One region of the Cellulosimicrobium sp. So1_17 genome, then DNA from elsewhere that is predicted to be linked to it. Evidence: predicted binding sites of a transcription regulator. Region 1 holds the regulator's gene; each other region holds the start of a gene.
The links. The regulator HrcA, encoded in region 1, represses chaperone genes, less so after heat shock. The targets are predictions, from matches to a motif close to TTNGCACTCGNNNNNNNCGAGTGCNAA.
Positions count from the first base shown of each region.

Region 2: a site for HrcA is predicted at 2,709-2,735, ahead of groL (chaperonin GroEL). Genes of this name have one in related genera too.
Region 3: a site for HrcA is predicted at 2,122-2,148, ahead of ACZCLJ_RS13845 (Hsp20/alpha crystallin family protein). Genes of this name have one in related genera too.

Region 1 covers NZ_CM143702.1:277,630-283,701, forward strand. Annotated here, with positions in the region: gene ACZCLJ_RS01185 (DUF2189 domain-containing protein) at 1-92, shown strand, start outside; gene ACZCLJ_RS01190 (DUF3097 domain-containing protein) at 163-1,023, opposite strand; gene ACZCLJ_RS01195 (MFS transporter) at 1,139-2,590, shown strand; gene hrcA (heat-inducible transcriptional repressor HrcA) at 2,675-3,691, shown strand; gene dnaJ (molecular chaperone DnaJ) at 3,786-4,910, shown strand; gene ACZCLJ_RS01210 (16S rRNA (uracil(1498)-N(3))-methyltransferase) at 4,937-5,725, shown strand; gene ACZCLJ_RS01215 (HIT domain-containing protein) at 5,790-6,072, shown strand, end outside.
Region 2 covers NZ_CM143702.1:3,927,399-3,933,470, reverse strand. Annotated here, with positions in the region: gene ureB (urease subunit beta) at 1-276, opposite strand, end outside; gene ACZCLJ_RS17370 (urease subunit gamma) at 318-620, opposite strand; gene groL (chaperonin GroEL) at 921-2,546, opposite strand; gene ACZCLJ_RS17360 (glycoside hydrolase family 15) at 2,860-4,434, shown strand; gene ACZCLJ_RS17355 (phytoene desaturase family protein) at 4,452-5,954, opposite strand; gene ACZCLJ_RS17350 (cold-shock protein) at 6,000-6,072, opposite strand, start outside.
Region 3 covers NZ_CM143702.1:3,137,777-3,143,848, reverse strand. Annotated here, with positions in the region: gene ACZCLJ_RS13860 (iron-containing redox enzyme family protein) at 1-882, shown strand, start outside; gene ACZCLJ_RS13855 (glycosyltransferase family 2 protein) at 869-1,879, shown strand; gene ACZCLJ_RS13850 (CDGSH iron-sulfur domain-containing protein) at 1,876-2,091, shown strand; gene ACZCLJ_RS13845 (Hsp20/alpha crystallin family protein) at 2,242-2,676, shown strand; gene ACZCLJ_RS13840 (aldehyde dehydrogenase family protein) at 2,824-4,266, opposite strand; gene ACZCLJ_RS13835 (carbamoyltransferase family protein) at 4,455-6,072, shown strand, end outside.

The DNA.
Region 1 (6,072 bases):
CGTGCGGGCTCGGTCTGTTCGTGACGATCCCGCTGAGCTACGTCGCCGTCGCGTTCGCCTACCGCCGCCTCGTCGGCCAGGTGCCCGCCTGACCGTCGTCCACCGAACCGGCCGGCGCCCTGCGGGGTGCCGGCCGGTCGAGTGCGGCGCCGTCACCGAGGGTCAGGGCGCCGTCACGAAGTCGATGAGCTCCTCGACCCGCCCGAGCAGCGACGGCTCGAGGTCCGCGTAGTTCCGGACCGTGCCGAGGATGCGCTGCCACGCGCGCGCGACGTCGGCCTGGGACGACGCCGGCCAGCCGAGCTCGCGCAGGATGCCGCGCTTCCACTCCGTGCCGCGCTCGATCACCGGCCACCGCTCGAGGCCGACCCGCCCCGGCTTCACGGCCTGCCAGACGTCGACGTACGGGTGGCCCAGCACGAGGACCGTCCCCCGCGGGACCGTGCGCAGGGCCGCGTCGGCGAGGCGCTGCTCCTTGCTGCCCGGCACGAGGTGGTCGACGAGCACCCCGACCCGCTGCTGCGGCGTCGGGCCGAAGTCCGCGAGCGCGTCGGCGAGGTTGTCGACGCCGTCGAGCAGCTCGACGACGACCCCCTCGACGCGCAGGTCGTCGCCCCAGACCTTCTCGACGAGCTCGGCGTCGTGCTTGCCCTCGACCCAGATGCGGCTGCCGCGCGCGACGCGGGCCCGCTGACCGGCGACCGCCCGCGACCCGGACGCGGTCCGTGCGGGTGCGGCGGGCGCCCGCGAGGTCACGGGCGCCGTCAGCTCGACGGGCGCGCCGTCGACCCAGAACCCCGGGCCGAGCGGGAACGTCCGCGTGCGGCCCGCACGGTCCTCGAGGACGACGACGTGCATGCCGCCGGACTTCTCGACCCGCACGACCGCCCCCACCCAGCCCGTCTGCACCTCCTCGACGACGAGGCCGCGCTCGGCCGCCTGGGGGCGCGAGACGCGGCGCGCGCGGTGGTGGGGCGTCGCGGGGCCCCCGAGGACGTCGGATCCGTAGCGGTCTGCAGGCACGCAGCCACCCTAGGTTCGGGTGTCGCGCCGCGCGGCGCTGCGACACGCCCCGCACGTCTCGCCGCACCGTCCCTCCGGACGGGCGGACCGGCGTGCCGGGTGGTACGACGGTGCGGTGACCGAGACCCCGGAGCGCGACCGGCAGCGCTGGCGCGTCCTGGCCGTGTGCCTCTCCGTCGGGTTCGTCACGACGCTCGACGTGTCGATCGTCAACGTCGCCCTGCCCTCGATCGAGGAGTCGCTCGACGCCGGCCCGAGCCAGCTGCAGCTCATCGTCGCCGGGTACACGCTCGCGTTCGGCCTGGCACTCGTCCCCGCGGGCAGGCTCGGGGACGCGGGCGGGCGCCGTCGCCTGTTCATCTCCGGGCTGGTCGGGTTCGCGGTGTTCAGCCTCGCGTCCGGGCTCGCCCCGACCGACGACCTGCTCGGCGTCGCGCGCCTGCTCCAGGGTGTGAGCGCCGGACTGCTGAACCCCCAGGTGGTGGGCCTGATCCAGCAGCTCTTCGCCGGTGCGGAGCGCGGGCGGGCGTTCGGCCTGTTCGGCGCCACCATCGGCGTCTCGACGGCGATCGGCCCGCTGCTGGGCGGCGTCATCCTCGCGGTCGCCGGCTCCGCCGACGGCTGGCGGTGGATCTTCCTCGTCAACATCCCCGTGATCGCCGTGCTGCTGCCCTTCGCGTGGCGGCTCGTCCCCGCGCCCACGCCCGCGCGGGGGCGCGGGCCGCGCCGGCTCGACCTCGTCGGGCTCGCCCTGCTCGCCGCGGTGACGGTCGCCGTCATGCTGCCGTTCGTCACGACGACGGGTCGTGACGACGACCCGTCGCGCTGGTGGTGGCTCGCCCTGGGTCTCGCGGTGGGGGTCGTGGCGGTGGCCTGGGAGCGTCGCTACCAGCGGCGGACCGGGGCCGCCGTGCTCGACCCGCAGGTCCTCGGGCTCTCGTCGTTCCGCAACGGTGCGCTGCTCGGCATGGCGTACTTCGCCGGCTTCACGGGGATCTTCCTCGTCGTCACGCTCTACCTGCAGGACGAGGTCGGCTACACGCCGCTCCAGTCGGGGCTCGTCGGGATGCCGTTCGCGGCGGCCTCCGGGGTCTCCGCCTGGCTCGCCGGTCGCGCCGTCGCGCGGCTCGGTCGCCGCCTGGTCGTCGCCGGTCTGGTGCTCGTGCTGGCGGGGATGGTGACCGCGGACGTGGTCGTCCGGACGCTCGGGGACGAGCCCGCCGTCGTCGGGTGGGCGCTCGCGGCGGCTCTGCTGGTCGCCGGGTCGGGCAGCGGCATGGTCATCGCGCCCAACCAGACGCTCGCCCTCGCCGAGGTGCCCGTCGCCAGCGGCGGGGTGGCCGGGAGCATGATCCAGGTGGGTCAGCGCATCGGGTCCGCGGTGGGCATCTCGGTGATCCTCTCGGTGTACTACGGCGGCCTCGCCGCCGGGGCCGACGGCGCGCGGGCGACGGGACGCGCGATGCTCGTGACCATCGGTCTCGTGGCCGTCGCGCTGGTCGTCGGTCTGGTCGACCTGCGTTCGCGCGGAGCGGAGGCAGCCTCGACCCGGGCACCGGCCGCGTAGAGTTGGCACTCGACGGGCGAGAGTGCCGATGCCCCGGGTGCGTGCAGCGCCGGGTGGCGGTACGCGGGGACGCAGGAGGTGGACGTGAGCGAGGAACGCCGGCTGGAGGTCTTGCGGGCGATCGTCGAGGACTACGTCCTCACGCGCGAGCCCGTGGGGTCGCGCGTGCTCACGGAGCGCCACGGCCTCGGCGTCTCGCCGGCCACGATCCGCAACGACATGGCCGCGCTCGAGGACGCCGGGTACATCGCGCAGCCCCACACGTCGGCGGGCCGCATCCCGACGGACAAGGGCTACCGGCTCTTCGTCGACCGGCTCTCGGGCGTGAAGCCGCTCTCCGCGCCGGAGAAGCGCGCGATCGAGACGTTCCTGTCCGAGGGCGTCGACCTCGACGACGTCATCGCGCGCGCCGGACGGCTGCTCGCGCAGCTCACCGGCCAGGTCGCCGTCGTGCAGTACCCGTCGTTGCGCCGCTCGGGGCTGCGCCACCTCGAGCTCGTCCCCGTCGGGCAGGAGCGCCTCCTCGTCGTCATCATCACCGACACGGGGCGCGTCGAGCAGCGCACGCTCGAGGTCGCCAGCGTCCCGGACGAGGGCACGCTCGCCGAGGCCCGCGCCCGGCTCAACGCCGCCGCCGCAGGCAAGCGGCTCGCGGACCTCACCCCGGGGCTCGCCGAGGTCGCGGAGACGTTCCACCCCGACGACGCCCCGCTCGTGCGGGCGGTCGGCGAGCTCGTCGCGCAGACGCTCGCGGAGGAGAGCGAGGAACGCCTCGTGCTCGCCGGGACGGCGAACCTCGCGCGTGCCGGCATGCGCTTCGAGCACGCGCTGCGCCCCGTCCTCGAGGCGCTCGAGGAGCAGGTCGTGCTCCTGGGGCTCCTCACGGAGATGGCCGCCGAGTCCGGCGTCAACATCCGGATCGGTCACGAGAACCGGCTCGAAGGGCTCGTGGAGACGTCTGTCGTCACGACGGGCTACGGTAACGACGGGGACACGGTCGCCCTGGTCGGCTCCATCGGCCCCACGCGCATGGACTACCCCGGGACGATCGCCGCCGTCCGCGCGGTCGCCCGCTACCTGTCGCGGGCGCTCGGCACGTGACCGGCCGCGCAGCGACGACCACCGACGACCGATCGACGACCATCGACCCCGTCGGGCCCGATCCCCGGCGCCCGGCACCAGCAGAGAGTGACGTGTGAGCGACTACTACGAGATCCTCGGCGTGGCCCGCGACGCCAGCCCGGACCAGATCAAGAAGGCCTACCGCAAGCTCGCCCGCGAGCTGCACCCCGACGTCGCGGGGGAGGAGTCGGGCGACCGGTTCAAGGACGTCGCGCGCGCCTACGAGGTGCTGTCCAACCCGGAGAAGCGTCAGCAGTACGACCTCGGCGTGGACCCGACCGCCCCGGGCGGCGGGGCCGGCGGCCCGATGGGCGGCGGCTTCGGCTTCCAGGACATCTTCGAGACCTTCTTCGGCGGCGGCCAGGCGCAGCAGGGCCCGATCCCGCGGGCGCGCCGCGGCCAGGACGCCCTCGTGCGCCTCGACATCGACCTCGCGGAGGCGACGTTCGGCGCCAAGCGCGAGCTCCAGGTCGACACCGCGGTCGTGTGCGGCACGTGCGGCGGCTCGTGCTGCCGCCCCGGGACCTCGCCGCGCACGTGCGAGGTGTGCCACGGCCGCGGCACGGTCCAGCGCGTCGCGCGCTCGTTCCTCGGCCAGGTCATGACGAGCGCCCCGTGCGCCGCGTGCCAGGGCTTCGGCACCGTCATCCCGGAGCCGTGCGCGGAGTGCTCGGGCGAGGGCCGGGTCCGCAGCCGTCGCACGATCAGCATCAACGTGCCCGCGGGCGTCGACACCGGGACGCGCATCAAGCTCACGTCCCAGGGCGAGGTCGGCCCGGCCGGCGGTCCGGCCGGCGACCTGTACGTCGAGATCCGTGAGCGCAACCACGACACGTTCGTGCGCCGCGGCGACGACCTGCACTGCACGCTCCAGGTGCCCATGACGGCGGCCGCGCTCGGCACCGTCCTGGAGCTCGAGACCCTCGACGGCGCGCAGGAGATCGACCTGCGCCCCGGCACGCAGCCGGGTCAGATCGTCACGCTGAAGAACCTGGGAGTCGGGCACCTCCACGGCGCGGGTCGCGGCGACCTCAACGTGCACATCGAGGTCCAGGTCCCCACGGCGCTCGACGAGGAGCAGGAGCAGCTCCTGCGCTCGCTCGCGACGCTGCGGGGCGAGGAGCGTCCCGACCCGCGTCTGTCCGCCGCGCACCCGGGCGTGTTCTCGCGCCTGCGCGACAAGCTCTCCGGACGCTGAGGGATGCCCGTGAGCGAGCCGCGCCCGTGAGCGCCCCCGTCTTCCTGGCCGAGACCGGCATCGACCGCGTCGCCCCCGGCGACCGGTACGTCCTCGACGGTGCCGAGGGGCGCCACGCGGGGGTCGTGCAGCGCAAGGCGCGCGGCGAGCGGGTCGACGTCGTCGACGGCGACGGCGTGCGCCTGCGCTGCGTCGTCGAGGACGCCGACGCGGGCACGGTGACGCTGCTCGTCCAGGAGGTGGACCGCGAGCCGGCGCCGGACGTCGTCGTGACGCTCGTGCAGGCGCTCGCGAAGGGCGACCGCGACGAGATGGCCATCGAGGCGGCGACCGAGGTCGGCGTCGACGCCGTCGTCCCGTGGCAGGCGGAGCGCTCCGTCGTGGTGTGGCGCGGCGAGCGCGCGGCGAGGTCGCGGGCCCGCTGGCTCGCGACCGTGCGCACCGCGACGAAGCAGGCCCGGCGGGCGCGACTCCCGCTCGTCGCCGAGCCCGTCGACTCGCGCGGTCTCGCGGTGCGCGCGGCGGAGGCGCTCGCCGCGGGAGGCCTCGTGCTCGTCCTCCACGAGGAGGCGACGACGGCGCTCGCCGACGTCCCGCTGCCCGCGCCCGCGGCGGACGGCGCCCCGGCCCCGGAGGTGCTCGTCGTCGTCGGGCCGGAGGGCGGGATCTCCGAGCGCGAGCTCGAGACGCTGACCGCCGCGGGGGCGGTCGCCGCCCGGCTGGGGCCGCACGTCCTGCGGACGTCCACGGCGGGACCCGTGGCCATCGCGCTCCTCGCGCAGCGGCTCGGGCGCTGGGGCGTCGACCGCGCCTGACGACGGGCGGCCGACCGGGTGCCGGCCCGGGCGGGGACCGGGGTCGTGGACTAGCCTCGGCCGCATGACGAGCACCGAGACCGACTGCCTCTTCTGCCGGATCGTCGCGGGCGAGGTCCCTGCGGACGTCGTCGCGACGAGCGAGCGCTCGATCGCGTTCCGGGACATCGACCCGCAGGCGCCCGTGCACGTCCTCGTCGTCCCGCGCGACCACCACGGGGACATCGCGCAGCTCGCCGCGGCCGACCCGGAGCTGCTGAGCGACGTCGTCGCGCTCGCGGACGAGGTGGCGGGCGACCTCGCGGACGGGCAGTTCCGCCTGATCTTCAACTCCGGGCCGCGCGCCG
Region 2 (6,072 bases), 910 kb from region 1:
GACCTCGGCGGACGCGCCCGGCTCGAACCGGCGGGACGTGCCCGACGGGACGTCGAGCCGGAAGCCGTGCGCTGCGGCCCTGTCGAGGTCGAGCGCCGCGTTGGCGTCGGGCAGGTGCAGGTGCGACCCGATCTGCACGGGCCGGTCCCCGGTGTTCGTCACCACGAGCGTGATCCGCTCGTCGTCGGTGCGGTCCGCGTTGAGGACGATCGGGACGTCCTCCGCGCCCTGCTTGAGCCGGATCGCGCCCGGCCCGCTCGTGCTGATACCCGCCATCGTCGGCTCCGTCCTGCGCTGCTGGTCGTACGGGTCGCCGGTCAGGCGATCGGCTGGTGGATGGTGACGAGCTTGCGACCATCGGGGAACGTCGCCTCGACCTGCACGTCGGGGAGCATCTCGGCGACGCCCTCCATGACCTCGTCGCGGCCCAGGACCTCGCGGCCGGAGACCATGAGCTCGGCGACGCTCACGCCTTCGCGCGCCCGCTCGATCACCCACGTGGTGAGGAGCGCGACCGTCTCGGGATAGTTGAGGAGCACGCCGCGCTCGCGCCGGTCGCGGGCGACCATGCCCGCGACGGCGAGCAGCAGCTTCTCGGTGTCACCAGGTGTCAGGTGCATGGCGGTGATCCTGCCCGTCGCATGTGTCCGATGTGTATACGCGGCGTTATACGCGTGTGTACCGCGCCCTTGACGGCGTCGTCCACGTGCCGGGACCGAGCCTTCGCGGGCCACACGCGGCCACCACGCTCCCAGGATGCCGCCGAACCCCGGGTTGTGCGCCACCAGCGGCCAGCATCGGCCCGCAACCCCGGGCTCGGCGCAGGGACGGCACGACGAAGGCCGCCGACCGGGCGAACCCGGCCGACGGCCTTCGGTGCTGCTGGTGCGTCCGGACGGGCCGGACGGGTCAGGCGTGGATCAGAAGTCCATGCCGCCCATGCCGCCGTCGCCACCCGGCGCCGGCGCGTTCTTCTCCGGCTTGTCCGCCACGACGGCCTCGGTCGTGAGGAAGAGCGCCGCGATGGAGGCGGCGTTCTGCAGCGCGGAGCGCGTGACCTTGACCGGGTCGTTCACGCCAGCGGCGAGGAGGTCCTCGTAGACACCGGTCGCGGCGTTGAGGCCGTGACCCGACGGGAGGTTGCGGACCTTCTCGGCCACGACGCCGCCCTCGAGACCGGCGTTGATCGCGATCTGCTTGAGCGGGGCGTCGATCGCGGCGCGCACGATCGCGGCACCGGTCGCCTCGTCACCCTCGAGCTCGAGCTTCTCGAACGCCACGGCACCGGCCTGGATGAGCGCGACGCCACCACCGGCGACAATGCCCTCCTCGACGGCAGCCTTCGCGTTGCGCACGGCGTCCTCGATGCGGTGCTTGCGCTCCTTGAGCTCGACCTCGGTCGCCGCGCCGGCCTTGATGACCGCCACGCCGCCCGCGAGCTTCGCGAGGCGCTCCTGGAGCTTCTCGCGGTCGTAGTCGGAGTCCGACTTCTCGATCTCGCCACGGATCTGGTTCACGCGACCCGCGATGAGGTCGGCGTCGCCCGCACCCTCGACGATCGTGGTCTCGTCCTTGGTGACGACGACCTTGCGCGCCTGGCCGAGCAGGTCCAGCGTCGCGTTCTCGAGCTTGAGGCCCACCGTCTCGGTGATGACCTGGCCGCCGGTGAGGATCGCGATGTCCTGGAGCATGGCCTTGCGGCGGTCGCCGAAGCCCGGGGCCTTGACGGCGACGGACTTGAACGTGCCACGGATCTTGTTGAGCACCAGCGTCGCGAGGGCCTCGCCCTCGACGTCCTCGGCGATGATGAGGAGCGAGCGCCCCTGCTTCATGACCTGGTCGAGGACGGGGAGCAGGTCCTTCACGTTCGAGATCTTGGACTCGACGATGAGGACGTACGGGTCCTCGAGCACGGCCTCCTGGCGCTCGGGGTCCGTCTCGAAGTAGCGCGCGAGGAAGCCCTTGTCGAAGCGCATGCCCTCGGTGAGCTCGAGCTCGAGGCCGAACGTGTTCGACTCCTCGACCGTGATGACGCCCTCCTTGCCCACCTTGTCGAGGGCCTCGGCGATGAGCTCGCCGATCGCGGGGTCGCCGGCGGAGATGGCGGCCGTGGCGGCGATCTCCTCCTTGGTCTCGATCTCCTTGGCGGCGTTGAGCAGCTGCTCGGTCACCGCGTCGACGGCCTTCTCGATGCCGCGCTTGAGGGCGATCGGGTTCGAGCCGGCGGCGACGTTGCGCAGACCCTCGCGCACGAGCGCCTGGGCGAGCACGGTCGCGGTGGTGGTGCCGTCACCCGCGACGTCGTCCGTCTTCTTGGCGACCTCCTTGACGAGCTCCGCACCGATCTTCTCGTACGGGTCCTCGAGCTCGATCTCCTTGGCGATGGAGACGCCGTCGTTCGTGATCGTCGGCGCGCCCCACTTCTTGTCGAGCACGACGTTGCGGCCCTTGGGGCCGAGGGTGACCTTCACGGTGTCGGCGAGGACGTTGAGCCCGCGCTCCATCCCGCGACGGGCCTCCTCGTTGAAGGCGATGATCTTTGCCATGGGGAATGATCCTCCGCTGGTGGCTTTCGGCGGTCGGCGGGCGCCCGCGACGGACGACCCGCGTCGGGCGGCGTTCATGTCACGCCGCCGGGGCGGGCCTCACCTGTCGACCTGGTGTTGTTGCGCGGCACCCGCCTGGACGGCTGCCTGCGCTGGTCACTTCTGTCACTCTCACGAGGAGAGTGCTAACGCCATTATTGGCACTCTCACCCTGCGAGTGCAAGACAGTGCCGCCCCCGTCCTCGCGGTATCGCGCCGGGCGGAATCCGGCGCCCGGTCCCCGGCGTGGTCGCGCTCCCCTAGGATGCGCGGTGTGATCCGCGCAACAGCGACGTGGCGCCTCGGTGCGGTGGCCGGCTTCGTGCTGGTCCCGACCCTGGGGCTCAGCGCGGCGACCGCCTCCGCCGAACCGGTGGGCGAGCACATCGACCTCTACCAGGACGGTGTCGCCGTCACCTCCGGCGCGCTCCTGCGCCTGCCGTCCGGGACCGCCGCGACCTATCTCGAGGGAAGCCGCGTCCTCGACCCGGCGAGCCTGGACGCCGCCGTGCTCGCCGCGGGGGTCGACCCCGCCGACGGCGAGGCGAACCGCCTCGCGCAGGTCGCGGGCGCACCCATCGACGCCGCCGCACTCCTCGACGCGTCCGCCGCGGCCGACGCCGCCGCCGCCTCGCGCGCCTGGCTCGCCGCAGGCACGGTCCCCGGGGCGGGCGGGCCCTACGCGGAGCTGGGCGAGGACGCGCTGCTCGACCTGCGTGCCCTCGTGCTCGACAACGGGGCGTCGCTCGCCGCGCCCTCGCCCAAGTGGCGGTACGTGTGGCCACGCGACGCGTCGTTCACCGCGGCGGCGCTCGCCCGCACGGGTCACGTCGACGAGGCTCTCGACGTGCTCGGGTTCCTGGGCCAGGTGCAGGAGGAGGACGGGTCCTTCCACGCGCGGTACCTGCCGGACGGCACCGGCGTCCCCGACGACCGCGGGCTCCAGTCCGACGGGACCGGCTGGGCGCTGTGGGCGGCGGCCGTCGTGGTCGCCGAGGCTCCCGAGGCGGACCGGGCCGACGTCGTCGCCCGCCTGCGTCCCCTCGTCGACGCGTCCACCGCCCACGCGCTGTCGCTCGTCGCCGGAGCCGACGCGCTGCCGCCGGCGTCGAGCGACTACTGGGAGGTCGAGCCGACGTCGCTCACGCTCGGCACCGCAGGGCCTCTCCTCGCGGGCCTCGAGGCGGCGTCCGACTTCTACCGGACCGCGGCGACGCTCGAGCACCCGCGCCGCGCGACGGTGTACGGCGCGGGACTCGGCAGGGTCCCCCGGCCGGCGACGACGGCGGAGGCAGCCGGCACGGCCGAGAGCACGGCAGGCGGCACGGCGGAGGTCGTGCTCGACGCGAGCGCCACGGCGGGCCCGTGGACCCGCGTGGTGCAGACGTCGCGCGCCGCGGAGCGTCTGCGTACCGCCGTCGAGGACGCGTTCGGCAGCCAGGGGTACCCGCGGCACGTCACCGGTGGCCCACGGGACGCCTCGACGGCGTTCGTCCTCCCGCCGTTCCAGCCGGAGCCGCTCGACGGCGCGCAACAGGCCTGGCACGCCTCGGTCACCGAGATGCTGCGGCCGGCCGGTGGGCTCGCCCCCGGTGCGGGGTGGCGCGAGGACGGCATCTCCTGGACGCCGCAGACGTCGCTCTACGCCCTGACCGCGGCGTCGTCGTCCGACGCCGAGGACCGTGCGGACGCCCGCGAGTGGCTGCGCTGGGTCGACGAGCACCGCACGGCGTCCGGCGCGATCCCGGAGAAGGTGCTGGCCGACGGGTCCCCCGCGGCGGTCGCACCGTTGTCGTGGAGCTCCGCGCTCGTCGTCCTCGCACTCGTCGAGCTCGACGCCGCTGGCTGACTCGCTGAGCTGCGGTACTACGTCGCCGGACTGCGGTCCTCCCGCGGCGCGAGGTCCGGGGCGTCGCGCACGTCGAACTCGCGGCGCAGCACCCGGCGCGCGGCGTACCAGCCGCCGAGGCCGTGCACGCCCGGTCCGGGCGGCGTCGACGCGGAGCAGAGGTACACGCCCTCCAGCCCGACCGCGTACGGGTCCGGGCGGAGGCTGGGGCGCGCCACCATCTGCCACATCGTCACCGCGCCGCCCGCGATGTCGCCGTCGACGTAGCTCTCGTCGTGCCGGCTCATCTCCGCGGCCGGTACGCAGCGCGACGCCACGACCACGTCGCGGAAACCCGGGGCGAAGCGCTCGATCTGGGCCACGACGTCCTCCGTGACGTCGCGCGTCGACCCGGCGGGCACGTGCGCGTACGTCCACAGCGGCCGGAGCCCGCCGGCCCCGCGCCCGGGGTCGACGACGGTCGGGTCGCTCACGAGCACCATCGGGCGCTCCGCGTGGCGGCCGGCCGCGACCTCCGACTCGGCGGACGCCATGTCCGCGCGCGATCCCCCGACGTGCACCGTGCCCGCCCGGCCGACCTCGGCGTCCGCCCACGGGACCGGCCCGGAGAGCACGAGGTCGACCTTCGCCGCGGCGTCGCCGTGCCGGAACCGCCGCAACGAGGCCGCGGCATGCGGGTTCAGTCGGTCGGCGAAGACGTCCGCGACGACGCGCGGCACGGTGTCGAACACGTAGGCCCGGGCCCGGGGCAGGTCGGCGCGGGACGCCACCCGGTGACCGGTCACGACGTCACCCCCGTGCGCGCGCAGGTCCTCGACGAGCGCCGCGACGATCGCACCGGACCCGCCGCGCGGGATCGGCCAGCCGCCCGGGGCGTGGCCGAGCCCCGCGAGGAGCAGCGCGGTCCCGGCACCGGCGAGCGAGGGCAGCGGGGTGATGGCGTGCGCGGCGACGCCCGTGAGCAGCGCCGCGGCCTCCTCGGTCGAGAAGCGACGGTCCCATGCACGGCTGCCCTGCTCGAGCACCGCCGCGCCGAACCGGGCCGCGACAGCGGCGCCCTCCGGCCGCAGCACGCGAGCCGGCACCGAGCGCTTGTCGCTCAGCGCGAGCGCGACGACGTCCCGCCACCCGTGCGCGAGGGGCCCGAGCAGCGCACGCCAGGCCGCGCCGTCGGGACCGCCGAGCCGCTCGGCCGTGCGGTCGAGGTCGCGGTAGGCGATGCCGGCCCGACCGCCGTCGAGCGGCTGGGCGTACGAGACCTCCGGGACGACGAGGTCGACCCCGCGCCCGCCGAGGTCGAACGCCTCGAAGAAGGGCGACGCCCAGGCCATGGGGTGGACGGCCGAGCACACGTCGTGGACGACCCCGTCTGCCAGGCCCAGGTCGAGCGTCCGCGCACCGCCACCGACCGTCGGCTGCGCCTCCAGCACGCGGACCGTCAGCCCGGCACGGGCGAGCGTCACCGCTGCCGCGAGACCGTTCGGGCCCGAGCCCACGACGACCGCGTCGAGGTTCTCCACCGCGCCCGCCTGCTCAGTCCCTCGGCCGCACCGTCGTCAGCACGGTCAGAGCGGCCGCACCGCCTCGGCCTGCGGTCCCTTCGTGCCCTGGCCGAGCTCGAACTCGACCTGCTGCCCC
Region 3 (6,072 bases), 1.7 Mb from region 1:
CACTACCGGGGCGTCGACGGCGTGGACGACGCGTGGGAGTGGGAGCCGTCGCTGCTCGCCGTGCGCGCCACGATCGAGCGGCCGTTCGAGGCCGCGGTGCGCGAGCGCGCCGGGAGCCCGGCCTGCCCGGGGACGGACGCCGCGACGGTGGCACGGCGGCTCTTCGAGCTCGCCGCGGAGGACGACGGGCCGAGCCTGTCGCGCTACGTCGCCAAGCGGGCCGACGACGCGCAGGTGCGCGAGCTGCTCGCGCTGAAGTCGCTCTACCAGCTCAAGGAGGCGGACCCGCACACGTGGGCGGTCCCACGGCTCGCCGGTGCGCCGAAGGCCGCGCTCGTCGAGATCCAGGCGGACGAGTACGGCGGCGGACGGCCGGGTCGCATGCATGCCGAGCTGTTCGCGCGCACGATGCGCGGGGTCGGGCTGGACGACACGTACGGCCGGTACGTCGACGCCGTGCCCACGCCGGTCCTCGTCGCGCTCAACACGATGTCGCTGTTCGGTCTGCACCGTCGCCTGCGGGGAGCGATCGTGGGCCACCTCGCGGCGTTCGAGATGACGTCGTCGGTCCCGAGCCGGCTGTACGGGAACGGGTTCCGACGTCTCGGCCACGACGAGGGCACCACGTGGTACTTCGACGAGCACGTCGAGGCGGACGCCGTCCACGAGCAGATCGCCGCGCGTGACCTGGCCGGCCGGCTCGTCGAGCAGGAGCCGGCGCTGTGCGACGACGTCCTCCTCGGCGCCGCGGCCTGCCTCGCCGTCGAGGGCGACGTCGCCGCGTACGCCCTGGAGCGCTGGCAGGGGGGCCTGTCCGCGCTGCGCACGCCGCTCGCGGCTGAGCCTCGACGGCCCGGGGAGCCGGCGCGTGCCCAGGACTGACGCCGTCTACGTCCTCCCGCTCCGACGCCCGGCGGTGGACGACAACGAGCTCGCTGAGCTCGCGGCCTACCTGCGCCGGCTCGCGCGCGAGCTGCCCGTCGTCGTCGCCGACGGCTCACCGCCGGACGTCCGGGCGCGGCACGCAGCGTCGTGGGCCGGGGCCGTCCGGCTCGTGGCCGTCCCGCCGGTCCCGCCGGGGACCAACGGCAAGGTCGTCGGGGTCCTCGCCGGGCTGGCCTCGACGGCCCAGCCGCGCGTCGTCGTGGCGGACGACGACGTCCGGTGGGACGGTCCGTCGCTGGACCGCGCGCTCGGGCTGCTCGACGACGCCGACCTGGTCGTGCCGCAGAACGTGTTCGACCCGATGCCGTGGCACGCGCGCTGGGACACCGCCCGGTCGCTCGTCAACCGGGCCGTCGGCCACGACTACGCCGGCACGGCGGCGCTGCGGCGCGACGCCCTCGGGCCCGGGGGCTACGACGCCCGTGTGCTGTTCGAGAACCTCGAGCTCGAGCGCACGCTGGTCGCGCGGGGCGGACGCGTCGTGCACGCGGTCGACCTCGTGGTCCCCCGCCGACCGCCCGACGTGCGCCGCTTCGCCGAGCAACGGGTGCGCCAGGCCTACGACTCGCTGGCGCAGCCGGCGCGCCTCGCCGTCGAGCTCGCCGTGGCTCCGGTGCTGGGCGCCGGCGTGCTCTGCGGCGTCCGCGGACGCGGACTCACCCGGTCGGCGGGGTGGGCCGTCCTCCTCGTGCTGATGACGGGCGCCGTCGTGCTCGCCGAGGCCGGCCGCCGACGTGCGGGCGGGACGGCCGTGTTCTCCGCCACCGCCGCCCTGTGGGCGCCGGCGTGGGTGGTCGAGCGCGCGCTGTGCGCGTGGCTCGCGCTCGGGTGGTGGGCGCTCGGCGGCGTCCCCTACGCGGGGACGCGGCTGCGCCGCGCGGCGCACCCGGTGCGCGCACTCCACCCGGCGGCTCCGGATCGGGGCGCCTCGTGACCCGCCCCGAGCAGGACGACGTCACGGTCACCGCGTGCCCGGACGGGCCGCTGCTCGTCCGTGGCCCCGCGCGCCTGGTGGACGCCGACGGACGGGAGATCGAGCGGAACCGGGCGACCGTCGCGCTCTGCCGGTGCGGCGGCACGGCGATCCCCCCGTGGTGCGACGGCACCCACAAGGTGAACGGGTACCGCAGCGGCGAGCCCGCCTGAGGAGTCTCCGGAGCCCTCGGCCACGACCTCTTGGCACTCGGTCCCATCGAGTGCTAATAGTGGTGCTGTAGCCAGGTGACGCCGGAAGGCCCGGCGCACCGATCGCGGTCGAGGTCGCGGTGCGCGGCCTCGTCGAGGAGGTGATGCGCGATGGCTACCTACTGGGACCCGTTCCAGGAGATGGACCGTCTGTTCGGTTCGCTGGCCCTGAGCTCGCGGAACGCCCCCACGATGCCGATGGACCTGTTCCGCGAGGGTGACCACTACGTCCTCGCCGTGGACCTGCCCGGCATCGATCCCGGCAGCATCGACGTCTCGTGCGAGGACCGGACGCTGACGATCCGCGCCGAGCGGACGGCGCGCTCTGCCGAGGGCCAGTGGCTGCTCCGCGAGCGCCCGACCGGCACCGTCGCACGCCAGGTCACCCTGGGCCGCGGGCTCGCGCTCGACCAGATCGGCGCGTCGTACGCCGACGGCGTCCTGACCCTCACCATCCCGGTGTCGGAGGAGGCGAAGCCGCGCCGCATCGAGGTGAGCCACTCCGCCGCCCCGACGGCGATCGAGGCCGGGTCGGACGCCCGGTGACGCCAGCCGACGTCAGCTGACGCGAGCCGACGTCCCCGACCGCCGTAGTCACCCTGCCGAACCCCGGGCTGTGCGCTCATCAGCCCGCTGAGAGCCGCACAAGCCGGGGTTCGGCACTCGGGGCTCGGCCGAACCTCCCCGCACGACTCAGGCGAGGCCCTCGAGGTGGATCACCTTGCGGACGGTGAGCTCGTCGAGCAGGTCCGGCCCGTAGCCCGCGCCGCCGCCGCTGCCGCGGCGCGGGTCTGCGGACCCGCCCGGCGCGCCGCCGAACACGGCGTTGACCTTCACGGTACCGACGTCGAGCACGTCGGCCGCGTGCAGGGCGTGGGCGAGCGACGGCGTGAGCACCGTCGCCGCGAGCCCGTACGCGGACGCCGACGCGCGGCGCAGACCCTCCTCGAAGTCCGCGACCCGCACGACCGGGACGACGGGGCCGAACGTCTCCTCGGTGAGGAGCGCGACGTCGTCGGGGCAGCGGTCCAGGACGGTCGGGGCGTAGAACGAGCCCGGCCGGTCGAGCCGCTCGGCGCCGGTCACCACCTCGGCGCCCGCGGCGGTCGCACCGCGCACGTGCTCGTCGACGACGGCGAGCTGGTCCTCGTCGACGAGCGGCCCCATCGAGGTCGCCTCGTCGCCCGGGTCGCCGACCCGCAGGTCCTGGGCGATGCGCGCGAGCTCGGCGACGACGGCGTCGGCCACGTCCTCCACGACGTACGCGCGCTCGACCGCCGTGCACAGCTGCCCGCCGTTGGTGAACGCGCCCGTCGCGATCTGGCGGGCCGCGAGCGCCGGGTCGACCCCGGCGTCGACGACGATCGGGTCCTTGCCGCCGTTCTCGAGCAGCACCTTCGCGCCGCGGGCGCCCGCCGTCGCGGCGATGCGGCGCCCGGCGGCCGTCGACCCGACGTGCGCGACGAGCGCCACGTCGTCGTGCGCGACGATCGTCTCACCCGTCGCCCCGTCGCCGCTGACCACGCGCAGCACGTCGGCCGGCAGGGCGCCCGCGACGAGCTCGGCGAGCCGCACCCCCGGGGCGTCGCTGCGCTCCGACGGCTTGTGGACGACGACGTTCCCCGTGACCAGCGCCGCGGCGATCAGCCCCGCGGCGGCCGGGTACGGGTCGTTCCACGGGGTGATCACCGCGACGACGCCGCGCGGCTCCCGGCGCACCACGTCGAGCGCCGCCGGGTCCCCGGCGAGCACGCGCCCGGACCGGCCGAGGCCCGAGACGGCGGCCTCCTCGAAGAGCTCTGCCGCGACCTCCGCGGACGCGCGCGCCTCGCCCTCGAGTCGACCGGTCGTCGCGCGCAGGAGCGCCCCGAGCTCGTCGGCGGCCTCCCGCACCGCCGTCGCGGCGGCACGGAGCGCAGCCGCGCGCTCGCCCGGCGGCGTCGCGCGCCACGCGGGCCATGCCGCGACGGCGGCGCGCACGGCGGCGTCGACCTCGTCCGGTCCGGCGCACTCCACCGGGGTCCCCGGACGGCCGGTCGCGGGGTCGGTGCGTTCGAGCCGGCGTCCACCCGGGGAGACGGCGGTCGGCGCAGCGTGCGGGTCGAGGGCGGGACGTGAGGTCGAGGTCGTCGTCATGCGGTCCTCCAGAGGGGATGACACGAGGAGAAGTACCTGTCCGTGCGGGGCCGAGGTGCGAGAAGCGCTTCTCGGGGTCAGGGTGAGGACGGGTTGCAGCAGAGCCGACCCGTACGCGTCAGGCGAGCGCCCACGGATTCTCGAGGCGCACCACGAGCCTGGCCCCATCGAGGAAGGCTCGCCAGCCCATGCGCGTCCTCGGCGTCAACGCCCTGTTCCACGACCCCTCCGCCGCGCTCGTCGTCGACGGCCGCGTGGTCGCGGCCGCGGAGGAGGAACGCTTCTCCCGGCGCAAGCACGGCAAGCGGCCCGTGCCGTTCGCGGCGTGGGAGCTGCCCGAGAAGGCGATGGCCTGGTGCCTCGAGGCCGGCGGGCTGCGGCCCCAGGACCTCGACGCCGTCGCCTACTCGTTCGACCCGGCGCTCGCGAAGCCCGCCGAGGAGATGGGCCTGCCCGACCCGTGGGACTGGCTGCGCGTGCAGTACGCGGAGCGCGCCCCGCAGTTCATCGCGACGGCGCTGCCCGGCCTGTCCCCCGCCGCGGTCCGGTTCGTGCCGCACGAGGTGGCGCACGCGGCGTCGGCCGCCCTCGCCTCGCCGTTCCCCGTGGCCAGCGTGCTGTCGCTCGACGGGCGCGGCGAGCGCTCGTCGCACCTCGCGGGCCGCTACGACCACGGCCGGCTCGAGGTGCTGGCGAGCCAGGAGCTGCCGCACTCCCTCGGCCTCGTCTACGAGTCGCTCACCGAGCACCTCGGGTTCCTGCGGTCGAGCGACGAGTACAAGGTCATGGCGCTCGCGTCGTACGGCGAGCCGCGGTTCCTCGACGACCTGCGCGAGATCCTGCACGCCACGGACGACGGCGGGTTCGTCGCCGAGGCCCCGGACTGGACGCGCTGGGCGCCGCGCCGCGTCGACGACGGCACGTGGGGCACCGAGCACGGCGGCCTCGCGGAGCACGCCGACCTCGCGGCGTCGGTGCAGGCGCGTCTCGAGGAGGTCCTGGTCGACCTCGCGACGTGGCTGCACGGGCAGACCGGCGACCGCGTGCTCACGATGGGCGGCGGCACCGCGCTCAACTGCGTCGCGAACTCCCGGATCTGGCGCGAGACGCCGTTCGAGGAGGTGTGGGTCCAGCCCGCCGCGGGCGACTCCGGCACCGCGCTCGGCGCGGCGATGCAGCTCGCGGCCGAGGCCGGCGACACGGTCGAGCCCATGGGCTCGGCCGCTCTGGGACGATCGTGGACCGACGACGAGCTCGTCGGCTGGCTGCGCACCGCGAACGTGCCGTTCACGACCCCCGACGACCTGCCCGGCGAGGTCGCGCAGGTCCTCGCCGACAACGGGGTCGTGGCATGGTTCGACGGCCGCGCCGAGTTCGGCCCGCGCGCGCTCGGGCACCGCTCGCTCATCGCGCACCCCGGTCCGGTCGAGAACCTCGAGCGGCTCAACGACGTCAAGGGCCGCGAGCAGTTCCGCCCCGTCGCGCCGATGGTGCTGCTCGAGGACGCCGCGGAGATCTTCAGCGGCGGCCCGATCCCCAGCCCGTACATGCTCTTCGTCCACGACGTCGCGCCGGAGTGGCGGGACCGGATCGCCACCGTCGTGCACGTCGACGGGACCGCGCGCATCCAGACGGTCGACGAGTCCACGCCGCGCCTGCAGGCCATGATCCGGGCCTTCAAGGAGCGCACGGGACTGCCCGTCGTCGTCAACACGAGCCTCAACACCGCGGGCCGCCCGATGGTCGACGACCCGCGCGACGCGCTCGAGCTGTTCGGGTCCGCGCCGGTCGACCTGCTCGTGCTCG